Linked DNA regions of Gemmata palustris. The protein of the gene in region 2 binds, or shares a complex with, the protein of the main gene of each other region. Links are inferred from orthologs where the notes say so. Each region holds a gene or a part of one and is shown on either strand. Other genes may lie near its edges. The genes, in order: prmC and prfA.

Region 1 (7,376 bases), on a different replicon or contig from region 2:
GGGGTCCAGGAGACAATGAACGTATCGCGTCTTTGCGGCCCCAACGGGGCCACCGGGAATAGCCCGGGGTTTCAACCCCGGGGTGTAGTTACAAGCGCGTTCGCGGCCCCGACCGTGCCCACCAGAACGCGGAGTTCTGGTGGGCACGGTCGGGGGTCGTACAACAGCAAACATGACAACACCTGCGATCATCTGGGACGTGGACGGCACGCTCGTCGATACCGCCGAGCAGCACTTCCGGGCGTGGAGTCGGCTCGCGTCCGAAATCGGCAAGCCGTTCACGCGCGCGGATTTCGCAGCGACGTTCGGGATGCGGAACCCGGAGATTCTGCGAAAACTGTTCTACCCCGACGCCGACGATCAACTGTGTCGCGACCTCGGCGAGCGCAAAGAAGACCTGTACCGCGCATCGGTGCGCGACGAGGGCACACAACTGCTCCCCGGCGTGGCCGCACTCGTGTCGGCGTTCGCGGACGCGGGGTGGCCGCAAGCCGTCGGTTCGTCCGCGCCGACCGGGAATCTCGACCTGTTGCTCGGGTTGACCGACACGCGCCGGTATTTCTCTGCGGTCGTCACGGGGGATGATGTGCGCCGCGGGAAACCGGACCCGGAAGTGTTCCTCACGGCCGCCGAAAAGCTGAACGCGGCCCCGAGCCGGTGTGTCGTATTCGAGGACGCGGTGGCCGGCGTGGAAGCCGCCAAAGCGGGCGGAATGAAGTGTGTCGCGGTCACGTTCGTCGGGCACCACCCGGCCGACAAACTACGCGCGGCGGGCGCGGACATCGTCGTCGCGTCGCTGGCCGAAGTGACCGTCGCGCAAGTTGCCGCGCTGGTCGGTTGAACGAACGGAGTTGCTGCCAAAACTCGAAACCGTGTCGCCACTTCGCGTACCAATTGCTTCAGAAGCGTCTCAGCTCGCCCCACAACCGAAGCGAATCCGTTCAACATTACGGGCGCCGGGCGCAACGGTGCCCCGATGCGATCCTTCGTGGGCGCCCGTAGCACAGGCCAACCCACCGGGGTGGAAAGCCGGGCGCCGGTGCGTAAGGTTGATGGCACCTTAAAGGAGGTGCGCTGTGGGTGCTTCGCCGTGGGTCGTTGAAGGGACGATGGAGAACTTCCAGCAAGTCGTCGTGGACGGGTCGCGCGAGCGCCCGGTCGTGATCGACTTCTGGGCGCCCTGGTGCGGACCGTGTCGGGCACTCGCGCCGCTGCTGGAAAAGCTGGCCGACGAGAAGGCCGGCGTGTTCATGCTCGTGAAGGTCAACACCGACGAGAACCCGGACATCGCCCAGATGTTTCAGGTCGAAGGCATCCCGGCCGTGTTCGCGGTGCGCGACGGCCAAATGGTCAACAGTTTCACCGGGCTGCTGCCGGAAGATCAACTGCGCGCGTTCATTGATGACTTGGGCACTGGAACATCCGAACCCAAAGAGCCGACGCCGTTGGAACAGGCGCTCGAACTGGAAGTACACGACCGAGGCGCAGCGGGCAATGCGTACCGCGCGATGCTCGCGACCGCGCCAGACGACCCGGCCGCCCGCGTCGGGCTGGCGCGCGTGCTGCTCGCGGCCCCGGGCAACGAGCCGCAAGCGATTCCGCTACTCACCGGGGTCGACTTTGGCGACTTCGCGACCGAGGCCCAGCGCTTAAAAGCAATCCTCCACCTGCGCGAAGTACCGCACGCCGACGCCGATCTCGCTGCGGCCCAATCTGCTCCCACGGCGGAAGCGAAGGTCGCACTCGCGCGAATCCTGGCGGCACGCGGCGACTACCCCGCCGCGATGGACGAACTGCTCGCCGCCGCGGACGACGACCGGCAACTCGGACGCACCGCGGTCCGCGATCTGATGCTGAAGGTGTTCGAGGTGATCGGCCCGCGCAGCCCGCAAGCCGACGACTACCGCAAGCGGCTCCAGAGCCGACTCTACTAAGATGTGCAGCCGCAGCGCTCGCACATACCGTCGGTAATCGAATTCGTGAAAGACACAAGCCCCGGCTCACACCGGGGCTTGTGCTGTTGATCGGGCTCCAGTCTACTTCTCGACCTGGGGTGTGGAAGGCTCACGGCACCGCCGACCCCTGGGGCCACCCGGGGTGGAATTAAACCGCGATTCGCGAGGTTGGCCCAGCAATTCCACCCCGGGTGGCCCCAGGGGTCGAAAGCGGTGCTGGAACAGCCTTCCTCGCGCGGAACGGCACGGTAACAGCTCGGCTGACGCAACATCAGCCTGGTGCAGGGCACCGAGCTAAACACGAGCACGATCAACGGAGGATGTTCTACCCGACGCGCGGAGCGCCCGCAAGCGCGGTAAGTGGTAACCGGTCTGTTGCGGCGCTGCGGGATTCGCAATAATGCCCTCACCGCCCGTAATTTTCCGAGAACGGACTCCCAATGCCGCCCGCACCGACGCCGACCGTCTGGACGATCAAAGCGCTCCTCGCGTGGACGACGGACTTCCTCAAGGCGAAGAACGTTGACGGCGCCAAGTTGGAAGCCGAGATCCTCCTCGCGCACGTCCTCAACTGCACGCGCATGGACCTGTTCGTGCGGTTCGACGACCAGCCCACGGACGCGGAGCGCAGCAAGTACCGCGAACTGATCCAGCGCCGGGTGGCCGGGTGGCCGGCCGCGTACCTCGTCGGCTCGCGCGAGTTTTACCTCCTCACGTTCGAGGTGGACCCGGCGGTACTGATCCCGCGCTCGGACACCGAGACCCTGGTCGGCGAAGCGTTCAAGCGCCTCAAACCCATGACCGCGCCCGCCGTACTCGACCTCGGTACCGGGTCCGGGTGCATCGCCGTGAGCCTCGCGCACCAGAAGAAGGACGCCCGCGTGACCGCGGTCGATGTCTCCCCGGACGCACTCGAAGTTGCGACGCGCAACGCTACCAAGCACGGTGTCGCGGACCGCGTCACGTTACTTCAAGGCGACCTGTTCGCGCCGCTCGCGCCGGGTAGCGCGTTCGATATGGTGGTGAGTAACCCGCCGTACATCGCGCAGTCCGAGTTCGCCGAACTGAGCGCCGAAGTCCGCGACCACGAACCGCGCCTCGCGCTCGACGGCGGACCGGACGGGCTCGCGTTCTACCGGCGCATCGCGGCCGGCATCGGCCCGTTCCTGAAGCCGAACGGCTCGCTTTTGTTGGAAATCGGCTGGAAACAAGAGGACGCGGTGCGGAGTATCCTGGCCGACCGGCCCGAACTGGAACTCGGCCCGACGCTGAAGGACATGGGCAAGAACCCGCGCGTCGTCACTGCGAAGAAGAAGTGAGGGGTGGGTAGTTACAAAAAAAGACAAAAGAGCCGCGGATCAACACAGAGAACACGGATCAGACAAGAAAAGCAAAGACCGATTGGCCACAAAAAGACACAAAGGGCACAAAAAAGAAGAAATCAGAAGGCAGAGGACAGAGACCAGAAGGCGCGGGAGCGGACGTGTGTGGCTTTTGTAGCCCGGATGGGGCGACCGATCGTAGCCAGGGGTGAAGCGAGCAACGCGAGCGCAACCCCTGGTAGACCAGCACAAGATGAGCCAGCCCCGTTAGGGCGGCGAGTCCTCTGATTGGCCTGTCGCCCCTAGCGGGGCTGGCTCATTTTTGCATTCGTTCGTTGGGGGATTGTGGGAGCCCGCCAGGAGTTGCGCTGTACCCCTGGCTACGATCGGTCGCCCCATCTGGGGCTTCAAAACGACGCTTCTGTCTTCTGATCTCGGACCTCTGCTCTCTGTCTTCTTTTTTGTGCCCTTTGTGCCTTTTTGTGGCCAATCCGTCTTCAATCTTACTTTTGAAGAATCAGTTTCCCGCGCCGGGTGATGCGCAGCCGGTAACGCACCCCGTCGAGGTCGATCCACACTTCGCGCTTACCCGCGAACAACTCGTCCGCCCGAATGGTCCGGTCCGATTCGGAGCCGTCCGGGGTTTCGTGGCGATCATCTTCTTCCAGTTCCGTGTCGCTCATGGCGGCGTCTTTCAATTGCGGTACTGAGACGCAATTTCAGCGTAACTATCCGCACAGAATTCGCAACCGCGAGCGATCCCGCAGTGATTCAGTGCGATCTTTTTTGCTTCGGATGTTGACAGTATCCGATCCGGCCGTAATGTAAAGTCATCTTGTTGAGAATTTGTCTCAATAAGATTTGCAGTGGGAATTGCCGTGGTCTCCACGGACGATTCCCGCCTCGAGCTTGCTCCGCCACCGCTCGGAACGCGCCCGGCCCTCCCTCTGCGCCGCGCTCACCGGCCCTCCGCAATGCAGCTCTTCTCAACCTCCCCTCCCGGAGCACACCGTGAGCCCGAACCGCATGCGCCGCGCGTTTACACTGATCGAGTTGCTGGTGGTGATCGCGATCATCGCGATCCTCATCGGGTTGCTACTTCCCGCGGTGCAGAAGGTCCGCGAGGCCGCCGCCCGGATGAAGTGCGCCAATAACCTGAAACAGGTCGGGCTCGCCGTTCACAACTACCACGGGGCGGTGGAGAAACTGCCCCCGTTCAGCTACGCCCCGAACGGGCACGACGAGGGCGGTTCGACGTCCAACGCCTTACCGCCCGAAGCCCCGTCCAAGCACCACAGCGGGTTCCTGTACCTGCTCCCGTACCTGGAGCAGGACAACATCGCCAAGCAGTACAACCCGGCCAAGGGAGCCACCGACAAGACGACTCCGCTCGTCGTCGGCGGGCCGACCAACTTTGAACTCACGAAGAACCCGATCCCGACGTACCTGTGCCCGTCGATGGCGAAGCCCGACGCGGTCGGATACGGCGCGTACTGCAGTTACGCCGCGTCCCGTGGAAACTTCCAGTACGCCACCGACGCCAGTGGGACCGTGGTCACTTCGCCGAAGCTCCGCTGGACCGCGGACGACGGCATGATGGCTTCCGCCTTCCAACCGCCCCCGGTGGGATCGCCGACGACCGTCCTGGGGACCGTGACGAAAATCAGTCTGGCGAGCGTAACGGACGGGCTGTCCAACACGCTCCTGGTGGGCGAGAAGCACTACCGGGTGCTCGGGAGCACGTGGGCGAGCGGGACGAGCAACTTCGACGGCTCGGACCTGACTGGCCGGCCGTACACCGGGAACACGAACTACGCGTTCCCGCACCCCGGGGCCGACACCAGCGACGGCGTCACGATGACTCCGATGAACACCCGGACCCTCGTCGGCAAGAGCGCCACGGTGAACGCCAAGGCGGGCACCGCGTCCGCGACCGCGGGCGGGTTGAGCACCAATGACGCGACCGCGTGGTACCGGAACACGGCGCTCTCGGCCTTTAACAGCCCACACACTGGCGGGTGCAATTTCGTGTTCGGGGACGGGTCGGTCAAGTTCGTCCGCGACTCCATCGACATGGCCACGTACCGCGCGCTCGGGAGCCGGAACGGTGGCGAAGTGATCGGTGGCGACTACTAAATTCGGGGAACCCAGGGAGACGACGATGAGCGTTGCTGAACCGACCGCGCAGTTGGCCCCGGCCCCCGCTCCGGTCCCGCGAGTGGCCCGACGCCCGATGCGCAAACGGGCCATGCACTTGGTGCGCCGGGGGCACCTGTATTTCGGGCTGTTCCTGCTGCCTTGGGTGATCCTGTACGGGGCCACCGGGTTCCTATTCAACCACCCCACGGCGTTCAGCGACGCGCCATTCGTCTCGTTCGGCGCGAGTGAGACGAACGGCACGCCGATGGAATCACTGCCCGCCCCGAGCGCGATCGCCGAACAGGTGGTCCAGGCGCTCAACGAGCGGGCAAAAGAGGGCAAACCGTACACGCTCGTGGAACCGGAGAAGGCGAAGTACACCCGCGACTTCGCGTTCGCCACGGTGAAAGTCGACGACCGGGAAGTGAGCGTACTCTTCGACGTGGTCAACTCCGGCGGTACCGTGCGCTCGCGGCCGGCCCCGGCCGTAACGAAGGTCGAAGAGAAGGCGCCCTTTGCGGTTACTGGGGCGAAGGGCGGCGCACCTAAAGGCGGCGCTCCCAAGGGTGGCGGGCGAGGAGAACGGGGCGCCCCGAAGGGGGCGGAGAAGACCGATGCCCCCACGCTCGCGGGGGCCACGACCGGACCGCTCGTGCTCCCGGAGCCGATGCACGAGCGCGTGAAGGCGGCCGTGCCCGTCGTTCTGGAACGTACCGGTTTTCAAGGCGGTGAAGTTAAGGTGAGCAGCGTACCGGATCTCAGCTTCCTGATGTCCGATGGCACAAAAACCTGGCGCGTGACCTACAACGCAATGGACGGCACCGTGGGCGGCGCGTCGACCGATTCGGCCACTCCGCCCGACGAACTCTCGACGCGCCGGTTCCTCACTCGCTTGCACCTCACGCACGGGTTCCCGGGGGGCCAGAACGCGAAGTGGTTCTGGGCGGTCATCGTCGATGCGATGGCCTTCGTTATGGTGTTCTGGGGCGTGTCCGGTATCTTCATGTGGTGGCAGCTCAAGGCGACGCGCCGGATCGGGGGCGTGGTTCTGCTGTTCAGTGTCGCGGTCGCCGCCGTACTCGGACTCGGAATGCACGACCTCCTTTCACCCCGCTAACGAAGCTCCCCGAGGAAACAATGCGAACGATTCTCGCGCTCCTGGTTTTAACGGCCGCGGGTACACCGGCGCCCGCGGCCGATGCGTGGCCGAGCTTCCGCGGCACGGGCGACGGTGCGGCTAAAGGTGATTACCCGACCAAGTGGTCGCCGAAGGACGGCGTCGCGTGGAAGATCGACCTGCCGGGGTACGGGCAGTCGTCACCGGTGGTGTGGGACGGAACCGTGTACCTCACCGCGGTGGAGGGCGCGCAGCGCGAAAAGGGTTTCGTCGTCGCCATTGACGCGAAGACCGGCAAGGAGAAGTGGCGCCACACGTTCGAGCCGACGCAGAAGGCGAAGTGGGGTTTCACCATTAGCCGCGCGGCCCCGACCCCGTGTGTCGACGCGGACGGCCTGTACTGCTTCTTCGAGGGCGGCAACCTGATCGCCCTTACGCACGCCGGCAAGGTGCGCTGGGAGCGGTCGCTGTCGAAGGAATATGGCGAGTTCCAGGGCGGTCACGGAGTCGGTAGCTCGCCGGCCCAGACTGCCGACGCACTCTACGTCCTGATCGACCACCGCGGGCCGTCGTACTTGCTCGCGGTCGATAAAGCGACCGGCAAGAACAAGTGGAAGACGGAACGCGAGCAGAAGGGCGCGTGGACCTCGCCCGTGATCGCCACGCGCGCCGGCAAGGAAGAAGTGATCGCTAGCAGCGCCGGTACCGTAATCGGCTACGCCGCCGATACGGGCAAGGAGTTGTGGAAGCTCGACAACGTAATCGGGAACACGCTCCCGTCGGCGTCGGTGGTCGGGGACCGCGTGCTGTTCGGTGGTGGTACCAGTCGCTCCAAGGACGACC
Region 2 (7,367 bases):
TTTCGCGTCGGACGGTGGGCGCCGCCAGTCCAAACTCACTTCACCTGGCGCGCCCACGTTTCGAGGAAGAGCCCGCTGTTGGCGGGGGCCTCGAACTTGGTCGGCTTCGGTTTGTCGGTCGAGCCGTAGCACATTTTCAGTTGGTTCCCGGCCAGTTCGTAGATGCCGTGGCTCTTTTTGCCCTTCAGCGGGCCTTCGGCGAACTCGAACGTGATCGACTTCGGCGACGTGCTCGAGTCGAAGCTGACGCCGGCGAGGGCGAGCCGGAAGATGATCGGCTTCCCGTCCTTATCGAGTTTCGTGTCCTTGAAGTACAAGTGGTACTCGCTCTTATCGAACACCACGGTGACCTGTTTCATCACCTCGGTGGGCATCTGCGCTTTGCCCTCGTAGTCGCACTGGAGCGGCTTCCAGTAGCCCTGCACCTTGTCCAGATCACCCGCCGGGACCGCCGCGGGCGGATCGGCCCACGCGACTGCACCGAAAGCTAACGCGCTCATCAACGCCCCCACGCGAATCATCGCATGCCCTCTTCGGGAACTCGACTGGCTTTGGGCACGCGATATGGCTTCGCGCGGGGTTCGCGTCAACCTCAACTGAGCCGTTCGCACACGACCGCGGTGTGCGTGCCGGCAACCCGGGTGAGGAGCAGCGTGCGGTGGTTCGGGCCGTCCAGTTTCAGTTTCTTGAGCACCTCGTCGGCGTCCGCGGGCGACCCGCGCTTGATGAGCGTGACCCGGCCGATGCCGTGCTCTCGTAAATAGTCCCGCAGTTGTTTCGGGTGGAATGGTACAGCATGTTCCACAGCGAACGCGGTTGCGAAGGGTGTGGCCGTGTGCTGATCCGAAGTGAGTAGTTGCACCTCGAAGTCGATCGGGTCCGCGCCTATGCGCTCGGCCAGTTCGCGCACTAATCCGGCCCGAGTGACCGCGGAGTCGGGATCGTACACCACCGCGCCCACTTTCTCAGCGAGCGGAAGTGAATCGGACGGCGTTTCGGCCGAGAGCGTGTCTCCGGACGGGAGCAGCGTCGCGCGTCGCGCGGCCCCGCGCAGCGGTCCGAACCACAGCACGCACTCTTTCAGTTCCCCGCGAAGCGAGACAAATTCCGCTTCCGCATCCGAAGGGAGGTCCGATTTCGCGACCCCGGGAGCGATCTTTACCGCGAGTGGGAAACCCGCGGGGAACCGTGCCCGGAGAGCACTCAATGAAGGCGTGTAGTCTTCGGGGCTGAGGAACCGGCGATTCCCGCTGCGCCGGTTCGGATCGGCGAACGCGGCCTTCGCGACGAGCGGCACAGTCAGTGCATCCCCCACAATCCCTAGCACCCGATCACTCAACCCCAGCGCGGCGGCATTCGCCTCCGTCATTGCGACGCGGAGCGGATCAATATCCACCGCATCCACAGTCAAACCCGTTGAGGCGAGGGCGAGCGCGTCGCCACCGATTCCACAACACAAGTCCGCGACGTGCCCGAACCCCGCGGAACGAGCCGCGCGGTACCGGGCGACGACATCGCTCGTCGATTGCTCCAACGCTTCTCGTGTGAAGTACATCCGGTCCGCGTCGGCGAACTTGTCGCGGGCTTTGATCCGCAGAAGGGCCGTTTCGAGGGCGATCTTCGCGAGTTCCGGCGAATGGTGCTTGCGAAGGGCCGCGCTGCACGCGAGGAACGTGGCCTCCGTCGGTTGGAGCGCGACCGCCTGCCCGAGTGCGCTTTGCCCCAACGGGCTCAGCAACTGACGAAACGCTTCTAGGTCCATGATTACCCGCTCGCCCTCGACGTTCGCGTACTGCTCCGCTACCTTAAACCGAATCAGTTTAGGCACACAGACCATTAACGGAGCCGATCATGGGTAATCCCGCAACCGTGAAGCGGAAGGCGACCGAAAAGCGCCGCAAGAAGTACGAACAGCGCCTCGGGCCGGGCGTGTACCTCCCGAAAGACGAGCGCTTGAAGGTGAACGCCGAGATGGAAAAGTTTGCTGCCACCGAGAAGGAGCGGCAAGCGAAGGTGAAAGTGGAGCGCGAAGCCAAGCGGAAGGCGAAGAAGGCCGCTCCGAAGGCGGCGGCTCCGGCCCCCGCGGATAAGCCGAAAGAGTAGTTTCGCTCTATCGATAGAGTGTGCGGCCGGCGAAAGCCGGCCGTCTTCGTTTCCGTCACGTGTTCTCGTAAGCCGTTCGGTACGCTCGACCGCACAATTCCTGAAATTACAGCCAGTTCGGTTCGGCGTCTAAGTCCGGCGGGGCGAACTCCTTGCGCTTCCACTTCTCCACCGCGAGCGCCGCCATTGCCGCGTTGTCCGTGCAGAGGTCGAGTGGGGGAATGACCAACTCCGCCCCCTCCTTTACACACATCGCTTCCAGTGACGCCCGGAGCGGCTTGTTTGCACTTACCCCGCCTCCCACGGCGAGTCGCGAAAGGCCCGTTTTGCGCAGCGCGTGTTTGCACTTCATTGTGAGTACGTCGACCACCGCGGCCTGAAAGCTCGCGGCGAGGTCGGCGCGCTTTTGGCCCGGTCCGGGCGGAGTCGCTTTCTTCACATCCTGTCCGTGACAGGCGTACAGAACTGCCGTTTTCAGTCCGCTGAAACTGAACTCCAACCGGCCGTCGTCAATGAACGCGCGCGGGAAGCTGTAGGCTTTCGGGTTGCCGGTCGCGGCTTCGCGCTCGACCGCCGGTCCGCCGGGGAACCCCAAGCCCAAGATGGCCGCGACCTTGTCGAACGCTTCGCCGGCCGCATCATCGCGCGTGCTACCCAGGAGTTCGAGCGACAACGCCGTATCGCAGCGGAACAGCGCGGTGTGCCCGCCGCTCACGACGAGGCCCAAACAGGGGAAGATGTCGCGATTGGCCGCGAGTCGGCACGCGAAAATGTGACTCGCGACGTGGTTCACCGCGATCAGCGGAACGCCCAGACCGAACGCGAACGCCTTCGCCGCGCTGACCCCCACGAGCAGCGCGCCAACCAAACCGGGCGTGTTGTGAACCGCGACGCAGCCGATGTCTTTGAGCGACACGTTCGCGCGGGCCAGTGCTTCATCCACAACCGGAAGGAGACTTCTGAGGTGCGCGCGGGACGCGATTTCGGGCACCACGCCCCCGAACCGGGCGTGCAGGTCCGTTTGCGACGCGACCACGCTCGAGAGTACCTGCAAATCGTCCGTGAACACCGCCGCGGCGGTTTCGTCGCACGAGGTTTCCAGAGCCAGAAAGTGTGTCATGAGGTTCATAGTAGCGAGCGCGCCGAAGCGTGCCCGTCACTACGCCCCACGAACCAGCGTCCTTGTGTGTTCCGTGGTTACTGAAGGCGCGGGCGTTTCGATTAGCGCGGTCGGTTCCCACCACCTTGCGGCGTGCGTCGCGTTCCACTCCGCGCTGCACGCACAGCCTGCGAGTGCGGCTTCCAGATCCCGCGCACTTTGAAACCGCTCGGCCGGGTCTTTTGCCAAACACTTCGCCACGACTGTTGCGAGGTCGGCCGGAACGTCGCTTCGCAGTGTCGAAAGGTCCGGCGCGTGCTGCGTGAGGTGCGCGGTAAGCAACTTCCCCACGCTCGTGCCTTCAAAGGGCGGGCGCCCCGCCAGCACAAAGAACGCGACCGCCCCGAGGCTGTAAATATCGCCGCGCGGGTCCACGTTCTCGCCCGCGGCCTGTTCCGGGCACATGTACGACGGCGTGCCGAGCACCGTCCCGGCCCGCGTGATCTTCACGTCGGCCTCTGAACCGTGGTCCTGCACGAGCCCGAAGTCGAGGAGCTTGGCAACGTCCCGTTGCCCGCCGAGGGTGGCCACGAGGATGTTGCTCGGCTTGAGGTCGCGGTGAACCATCCCGCCCGCGTGCGCCTCCGCGAGCGCGCCGCACAACTGGCGCAACAAATACACGGCACGCCCCGGCGCCAATGGTCCGTGTTCTTTCACCAAGCGGTCGAGGGTCGGCCCCTCGAGGTACTCCATCACGTAATAAAAACTACCGTCGTCGCTGCGCCCGTAGTCGTAAATGCGGACCGTGTTGAAGTGCGTCAGGGTCGTTACGGCGCGCACCTCGCGCTCGAACCGGGCCGCGGTCGCGGGTTCGGCCGCGAGTTCGGAGCGCACGAACTTCATCGCGCACGGGCGCTTGAGCAGTCGGTGTTCGGCGAGCCACACTTCGCCCATCCCGCCCTGGCCGAGTTTCTTGCGGAGCGTGTACGCGCCGAGTTGCTTCGCCTCGCGGATCGCGTCGAACGCCTGGCGCTGGAGCGCGATCGAGCGCGACGCGCTGAACACCGCGATGATCCCGGCCATGAGCAGCGGGATCGCGGTCCCGGGGAGGAGGCGCGGGAGCGAGGGGCGCACCGCGGGGTTGAGCGCAACGGCCAGTGCGGTCGCCACGATCGGAACGAGGATCAGGAGCCCGGCACCGATTAAACTGCGCCGCCGGGTGTTCGGGATCAGCACGCCGTAGAAGATGACGGCGAACACGATCGGGTAGTTCGTCATAACGGCATCGAACCGGTAAACGAGGTCGTAGTAGCGCAGGTCCGTCGATTCGGCGGGGGTCGCGTACAGCACGGCGAACCGGGCGGTGCCCGCGGCCCACCCGAGTACGGCGAACTGACTCACTTCGACGGTACGCAGTGCGGGGAGCGCCACGTCCGGGTTCCGCAGGATGAACACGAGGCCGGCGATACTCTGCGCGAACCCGAGGAGCGGGAGCCCGATTGCCCACCGGCCCAATCCGGCCTCGGCCGGCAGCACCGCGAGCCCGGTGATTCCAAAAAGCGTAATCAGGCCCGTTGCAATACCGATCGCACCGTGTGTGACGAGCAACCGTTTGCGGAGCAGTTGGCGCGTTTCCTCGACGAAGCCCGCGGAACCGGTCGAGGTCGCGCGCGGGAGCGTGACGCCCGTCTGAGGGCCGGGCTCGGACGGGCGCACGAGCGTTTCGTCGGTGGTCCTTGGTGCCTCGCGCACGATCGTGGCGCCCGACACGTCCGGTTCAGGCGGGTGAGTTGCGGTGAAGTCCGAAATATCCGGCATGAGGCGGCTCAACGAGCGCAATTCCAGGAAAGTAGAACATTACATCCTAGCACTACTTCGGGTGGGCCAGAGGGATTTCATCGCGTGCACCGAATCAGGAATTAGGGGCGGGCGACGGGGGAAGGGATACCGGACCACTCATCGAACGGATTGGGTTTGTTCTTCGTCGCCTGCCACGGGCTTCGCGCCGTGATTTGGGTACTCATTCAGGAACTCGCCCCGGTAATACGGGAGGTTCCCGAGAACAGAGAATCCCGTTCGCAGCCCCGGATCGAGGAACTCTCACCGGTTCGCGCCAACTGTGAGTTCGTGGTACGTGGGCGGGGCGGCTCACTTCGGGCTGTTCGCGGCCAGCTTCTCTTTTCGCACGTGGTCGCGCATGGGCTGGACCATCTGCTCGAGGTCACCGGCCATGATCGCGTCGAGCCGGTACGCGGTGAACTCGATGCGGTGATCCGAGCAGCGGTTCTGCGGGAAGTTGTACGTCCGAATGCGAGCGTTCCGGTCGCCGGTGCCGATCAGCGACTTCCGCATGTCGGACCGCTCTTTGTGCAGCTTCTCCTGCTGCCGCTCGAACAGGCGCGAGCGCAGAATGCGCATCGCCTGCTCGTAGTTCTTGCCCTGGCTCCGCCCGTCCTGGCACTTCACTTCCATCTCTTCGGGCGTGCCCTTCTTGTACCAGATGCGGACCGCGCTCTCGGTCTTGTTGACGTGCTGACCGCCCGCGCCGCCGGCCCGCATCCGCTCCCACTCGATGTCCGCGGCCTCGTTGACAAAGACCTGCGCCTCTTCCGGCTCCGGCATCACCGCGACGGTCGCGGCGGACGTGTGGATGCGGCCCTGCGTTTCCGTGGCGGGGACGCGCTGGACCCGGTGCCCGCCGGACTCGTACCGCAGGTACTGGTACACGTCGTCGCCGGACACGCCGAAGGTGATTTCCTTGAACCCGCCCGCCTCGCCGGGGCTGAACGCGATCTCTTCGAGTTTCCAGCCCTTTTCGCGAGCGTAGCGCGTGTACATTTCGTACAAGTCGCCCGCGAACAGCGCGGCCTCGTCCCCCCCGGTCCCGGCCCGGATTTCGACGATCAGTTTCGAGTAGTCTTCGCCCGGGTCGACCAGGAGTTGTTCTTCGATTTTCGTGTGGAGCGTGTCGCGCTTGGGGCGCAGTTCCGCTAACTCCTCGTCCGCCATCGCTTTGAGGTCGGGATCGGCGGCCATTGCCTCCGCGTCCGCGATCGCGGCGCAGAGCCGCTTGTACTCGATGTACGGCTCGATGGTTTTGGCGAGCGCCCCGCGCTCCTTGCCGATGGCGCCGGCCTTCGACGGGTCGCTGGCAATGACGGGGTCGTAGAGTTGTTGTTCGAGTTCGAGATAGCGCGCGAGTTGCGATTCGAGTGCCGGAAACATAGTTCGTGCTTGGAGTTGAGTGTGAGTGTTTGGTACTCAAAAACGCGAGCCGGCCCGGGGCGCTAAAGCGGCCCCAGGTCGTATGCGGCACGGTTCTGTGAAGTACCCGTCACAAACACTCTCCGCCGGAGGTGAACCCCGAACGCGACGCGATTACTTCGCGCCGTCCTTCTTGGCGTAGCCGGCGCCGGTCTTCTTGTACTTGTCGTTGAACTTCTGGACGCGCCCGGTGGTGTCGAGCAGCTTCATTTTGCCCGTGAAGAACGGGTGGCTGGCGCTGGAGATTTCCAGTTTGTACAGCGGGTACTCGTTGCCGTCGGTCCACTTGATCGTCTCAGTGGTCGGGGCGCACGACTGCGACAGGAAAGCGAAGTTCGCGGCGGCGTCTTGGAACACGACCGGCCGGTAGTTCGGGTGAATGCCCTTCTTCATGACTCTGCTCCGCGGATGTCGGTTAGGCTTGTTATGGTAGGAATCTGGCCGCAATGCGACAAGGCAATCAGAAGAACCTGTCCCCGTCCCTCTCCATTAAACAGTCGAGAGGGGAATAACTTCCGTTCCTCGCTACAGAGTCGCCTTTTTCACACAGATCGGGCCGTCACCGAGACCGACGCACGAGGAATGTTGGTCGCCCGGATTTTGGGTCCTTCCCCTTGACCCTGACCTATTCCTCATTCTATGTATATAGTCAACGGATGAACATTCGACGGGGCTTTACATAGAGTCTATGAACCACCACCACTTCTCGAGGGGCGCTGCAACGGGACGCATGGGCGTACTTGCCAGGCTCGATGGGGTGGATTACTACCGTGCAACGGCGCCCGTTCATCGTTTAGGAGACTTTGAACGTGACCACTGTTGCGCAAAAACCTGCTACTTTCAACGACTACCACGTCGCCGACATCGCGCTCGCCCCCTGGGGCCGCCGCGAGATCGCCAT

Evidence for each region.
Region 1: the proteins of prfA (region 2) and prmC are in contact, whole or in part, in a crystal structure (PDB 2B3T), measured with the Escherichia coli proteins. The link is inferred for Gemmata palustris from one-to-one orthologs.

Annotation. Positions count from the first base shown.
Region 1 is NZ_JAGKQQ010000002.1:381,055-388,430, reverse strand. The notes cover bases 1,348-4,334. They hold prmC (peptide chain release factor N(5)-glutamine methyltransferase), read left to right. Parts: upstream 1,348-2,395; coding sequence 2,396-3,274; downstream 3,275-4,334. Other genes in these bases: J8F10_RS36010 (DUF1559 domain-containing protein), read left to right, coding at 4,289-4,334; hemP (hemin uptake protein HemP), read right to left, coding at 3,781-3,960; trxA (thioredoxin), read left to right, coding at 1,348-1,934. In the rest of the region: J8F10_RS36030 (HAD family hydrolase), read left to right, coding at 173-841; more of trxA, read left to right, coding at 1,077-1,347; more of J8F10_RS36010, read left to right, coding at 4,335-5,413; J8F10_RS36005 (hypothetical protein), read left to right, coding at 5,439-6,533; J8F10_RS36000 (outer membrane protein assembly factor BamB family protein), read left to right, coding at 6,554-7,376. UniProt on the Escherichia coli protein: Methylates the class 1 translation termination release factors RF1/PrfA and RF2/PrfB on the glutamine residue of the universally conserved GGQ motif, i.e. on 'Gln-235' in RF1 and on 'Gln-252' in RF2.
Region 2 is NZ_JAGKQQ010000001.1:1,352,384-1,359,750, forward strand. What follows is about bases 4,390-7,367. They hold prfA (peptide chain release factor 1), read right to left. Parts: upstream 6,428-7,367; coding sequence 5,351-6,427; downstream 4,390-5,350. Other genes in these bases: J8F10_RS05440 (serine/threonine-protein kinase), read right to left, coding at 4,390-5,020; J8F10_RS05450 (type B 50S ribosomal protein L31), read right to left, coding at 6,581-6,859; ahcY (adenosylhomocysteinase), read left to right, coding at 7,276-7,367. Also shown: J8F10_RS05420 (TIGR03067 domain-containing protein), read right to left, coding at 36-500; J8F10_RS05425 (class I SAM-dependent methyltransferase), read right to left, coding at 593-1,828; J8F10_RS05430 (hypothetical protein), read left to right, coding at 1,852-2,103; tRNA (adenosine(37)-N6)-threonylcarbamoyltransferase complex transferase subunit TsaD, read right to left, coding at 2,210-3,223; more of J8F10_RS05440, read right to left, coding at 3,263-4,389. UniProt on the Escherichia coli protein: Peptide chain release factor 1 directs the termination of translation in response to the peptide chain termination codons UAG and UAA.